Regions from separate parts of the Ramlibacter algicola genome, predicted to be linked through region 2. Evidence: predicted binding sites of a transcription regulator. Region 2 holds the regulator's gene; the other holds the start of a gene.
The links. Region 2 encodes HrcA, which represses chaperone genes, less so after heat shock. Its sites were predicted from a motif close to TTAGCACTCNNNNNNNNNGAGTGCTAA; they were not measured.
Positions count from the first base shown of each region.

Region 1: a site for HrcA is predicted at 1,307-1,333, ahead of I8E28_RS03410 (co-chaperone GroES). Genes of this name have one in related genera too.

Region 1 is NZ_JAEDAO010000001.1:685,384-687,580, forward strand. It holds gene groL (chaperonin GroEL) at 1-884, opposite strand, end outside; gene I8E28_RS03410 (co-chaperone GroES) at 921-1,214, opposite strand; gene I8E28_RS03415 (DUF11 domain-containing protein) at 1,805-2,197, shown strand, end outside.
Region 2 is NZ_JAEDAO010000001.1:892,310-894,506, reverse strand. It holds gene I8E28_RS04415 (hypothetical protein) at 1-203, opposite strand, end outside; tRNA gene I8E28_RS04410 (tRNA-Ile) at 424-500, opposite strand; gene hrcA (heat-inducible transcriptional repressor HrcA) at 596-1,600, opposite strand; gene I8E28_RS04400 (NAD kinase) at 1,646-2,197, shown strand, end outside.

The sequences.
Region 1 (2,197 bases), 210 kb from region 2:
AGGATGGCGATGTCTTCCAGCATGGCCTTGCGACGGTCACCGAAGCCGGGCGCCTTGACGGCGACGACCTTCAGGATGCCGCGGATGGTGTTGACCACCAGGGTCGCCAGCGCTTCGCCTTCGACTTCTTCCGCGATGATCAGCAGCGGACGCGAAGCCTTGGCAACCTGCTCCAGCACGGGGAGCAGGTCACGGATGCTCGACACCTTCTTGTCGTACAGGAGCACGAAGGGGTTGTCCAGCAGCGCGGATTGCTTTTCCGGGTTGTTGATGAAGTAGGGCGACAGGTAGCCGCGGTCGAACTGCATGCCTTCGACGACGTCCAGCTCGTTGTCGAGCGACTTGCCGTCTTCGACGGTGATGACGCCTTCCTTGCCGACCTTGTCCATCGCGTCGGCGATGATCTTGCCGATCGACTCGTCGCTGTTGGCCGAGATCGAACCGACCTGGGCGATCTCCTTGGAGGTCGTGGTCGGCTTGGACGCCTTCTTCAGCTGCTCGGTCAGGGCGATCACCGCCTTGTCGATGCCGCGCTTCAGGTCCATCGGGTTCATGCCCGCGGCCACGTACTTCATGCCCTCGCGGATGATCGCTTGCGCCAGCACCGTCGCGGTGGTGGTGCCGTCACCGGCGTTGTCGCTGGTCTTGGAAGCGACTTCCTTGACCATCTGGGCGCCCATGTTCATGAGCTTGTCCTTGAGCTCGATCTCCTTGGCGACCGAGACACCGTCCTTGGTGACGGTGGGGGCGCCGAACGAGCGCTCGAGGACCACGTTGCGGCCCTTCGGGCCCAGGGTCACCTTGACGGCGTTGGCCAGGATGTTCACGCCCTCGACCATGCGGGCGCGTGCGTCACCGCCGAAAACAACGTCTTTTGCTGCCATGTCTTGACTCCGGATTCAGTGTGAAAGGAGGTTGATTTACTTCTCGACGACCGCGAACAGGTCGTCTTCCTTCATGACGAGGAGCTCGTCGCCATCGACCTTGACGGTCTGGCCGCTGTACTTGCCGAAGAGGACGCGGTCACCGACCTTGATGTTCAGGGCGATGAAGTCGCCGTTCTTCTCGTTGCGCTTGCCCGGGCCGACGGCCAGGACTTCGCCCTGGTCCGGCTTCTCGGCGGCGTTGTCGGGGATGACGATCCCGGACGCCGTCTTGGTTTCGTTCTCGAGGCGCTTGACGATCACGCGATCGTGCAGGGGACGAAGCTTCATTGCATCTCCTTGGTCTTGCTAAGGCGGGTGGACAACAAAGGGCGCCCACTCTGGAGCGCCCGGGTAGCTGGGGAGGCGCGCCAGCTCATCTGCTAGCACTCAACTCCTGCGAGTGCTAATGATAGGGCATCCCGTGTCGGTTTCAACCCCCCGACGTTGTCGGACCACGCGCTATCGGCCCGCTCAACGGCCAGACCCCCGCGATGAGTGGTAACCCTAGGTCAGCTACGGGGCAGTCGTAGAAGTTACCATCTGTATCAGATGTAGCACATCCGTAACAAGAGCCGATCCTTGGGGCGTCCGCGCCAAGCAACAGTTCCGTGGTGGGCACACGTTCGCATGACGCTATGGCGGAGTTTGGTATTCATTTCCTGAGCCCGGCCGTAGCGAGATGGTTTACTGCCTCTGCCGTAACGCGACCGTAGTAGTTTTCGCCCTCCCCAGGGTCAGCTCACCGAGTTCGTCGTCGTGCAGGGACCCGCCAAGAGGCGGGAACGAGATGATTCGGGGGCTGAACAGTGTCGACGGATTCGGCGACGGCGGTTGCCGCGCGGGGGCTGGCTGGGCTGGCGACAAGGCTGGCATTCGCAGTGCTGGCCCTGCTGGCTAGCCACGCCTGGGCCGCAGGCACGCCGGCCGGGACGCAGATCCCGAACACCGCCGTCATCTCCTACACCTACAACGGAACGCCGGCGACCCAGTTCGCGAGCGCGATCCCCGTGGTCGTCGCCCGCGTGCTGTCGGTGCGCACCACCTGGCAGGACAGCACGCCGGCGCCGGTGAATTCGCCGGACGCGATCCGGCCCCTGACCTTCGCCGTCACCAACACGGGCAACGGCACCGACACGTTCGCGCTCTGGCGCGACAACGCGCTGGCGGGCGACCAGTTCGACCCGCTCGACGCGCCCGCCGGCGCGATCTGGCTCGAAAGCGGCGCGCAGCCCGGGTTCCAGGCCACCGGTCCGAACGCCGACATCCCCTAC
Region 2 (2,197 bases):
TCGGCCATGACGCGGCTGACGCCCCAGTCGATGGCGGCCAGCCCGAGCAGGAATGCGCCATACAACTGGCTGTTGTAGACACCCGTCGAGTTCATCGGCTGGGCGCCGTACATGGCCACGAGATCGTTCGGCACGAGCAGCAGCAGCGCGCCGAAGATCGCGGCAACGATGGCCGTGGCCTTGAAGATCGCAGAGTTGGACATGGACATCTCCTTCCCCACCGTGCGAACGATGCCGTCGCCCGTGGGTCGACGGCGGCATCTGCATTGGACGCCTGCCCCGGCCCGCTTGTCGCCGCCACGAATGGAAAACGCGGCAACGAGGTGTGGGTGACTGCGGTCACGCACGACGACTCGGGGTGGCGTGCTTTGGGGGGAGAAGACACGACTCTGGGGCCGCGTCTGGCCTGCATGGAGGCAGGTTTGGTAGGGCGTGCTGGACTTGAACCAGCGACCAAGGGATTATGAGTCCCCTGCTCTGACCAACTGAGCTAACGCCCCACGCGAGGCATTGTAGGGAGCGAGGGGTCGAGGACGATGGATCCCGGCCTTCGCCGGGATGACGGCACTGCGCGCCAGCGTGCCGCTCGCCTCCGTCACTTCTGGTGGCTGAGCGCGTTGGTCACCAGCTTGGCGGTGATGTCCACGATCTGGATCATCCGGTCGTAGGGCATGCGCGTGGGGCCGATGACGCCCAGCGTGCCGACCACTTGGCCATCGACCTCGTACGGCGCGCTGACCACCGACAGTTCCTCGAACGGCACGACCTGGCTTTCGCCGCCGATGAAGATGCGCACGCCTTCCGCCTGGCTGGAGATGTCCAGGAGGCGCATCAACTGGGTCTTCTGCTCGAACAGCTCGAACGCCTTGCGCAGGTGCGACATGTCGCTGGAGAAGTCGGTGACCGAGAGCAGGTTGCGCTCCCCCGAGATGACGACTTCGTCCTGCGCCTGCGTGAGCGCCTCGCTGCTGGCGTCGACGGCGGTCTGCATCAGCTGCACGATCTCGCCGCGCAATTGGTCGACCTCGGCCTTCAGCCGCTCGCGCACCTGCTCGATGGCCAGCCCCGCGTAGTGCGTGTTGATGTAGTTGGACGCCTCGACCAGCTGCTGCTGCGTGTAGTCGACCTGCGTGAACACCACCCGGTTCTGCACGTCGCCCTCCGGCGACACGATGATGACCAGGAAGCGCCGTTCGGACAGGCGCAGGAATTCGATGTGCCGGAACACCGAGCTGCGCCGCGGGGCCAACACCACGCCGACGAACTGCGACAGGTTGGACAGCAGCTGGGCCGCGTTGGCGATCACGCGCTGCGGCTGGTCGGGCGGCAGGCTGGGCGCGTTGAACTGCTCGCGCTGCACGGTGAGCATCGTGTCGACGAACAACCGGTAACCGCGAGCGGTGGGAATACGCCCCGCGGACGTGTGGGGACTGGCGATGAGACCCAGTTCCTCCAGGTCCGACATCACATTGCGGATCGTCGCGGGAGACAGCTCCAGGCCCGACGCCCGGGACAGCGTGCGCGACCCGACGGGCTGGCCCTCGGCGATGTACCGCTCGACCAACGTCTTCAACAACAGCTTGGCACGTTCATCGAGCATATGGCGCAGGCTTTGCATTCATTTTAATGATGTAATTTGCCCAACATGAAGACCCTGTTCCGCCAGGTTGCGCTGATCGGCAAATACAACGCCGTCGCCGGCGGGGCCGCCGCGGCCAGCAGCCGCGCCGCGCTGGACGACATCGCCCGCTATCTCGCGGCCGAAGGCTGCCAGGTCTTCATCGAACACGACACCGCCTCCACCTCCGGCATCACAGGCTACCCGGTGCTCGACGTGCCAGGCATTGGCGCGCAGTGCGACCTGGGCCTGGTGATCGGCGGCGACGGCACGATGCTGGGCATCGGCCGGCAACTGGCGCGGTTCGGTGTCCCCCTGATCGGCATCAACCAGGGCCGCCTGGGCTTCATCACCGACATCCCGTTGGACGGCTACCGCCAGGTGCTCGGGCCAATGCTGCAGGGCGAGCACGAGGAAGACCGCCGCGCGCTGATGGAAGCCTGCGTGATGCGGGAAGGCCAATGCGTGTTCCGCGCGCTGGCGATGAACGATGTCGTCGTGAACCGTGGTGCGACGTCGGGCATGGTCGAACTGCGCGTCGAGATCGATGGCCGCTTCGTCGCCAACCAGCGCGCCGAT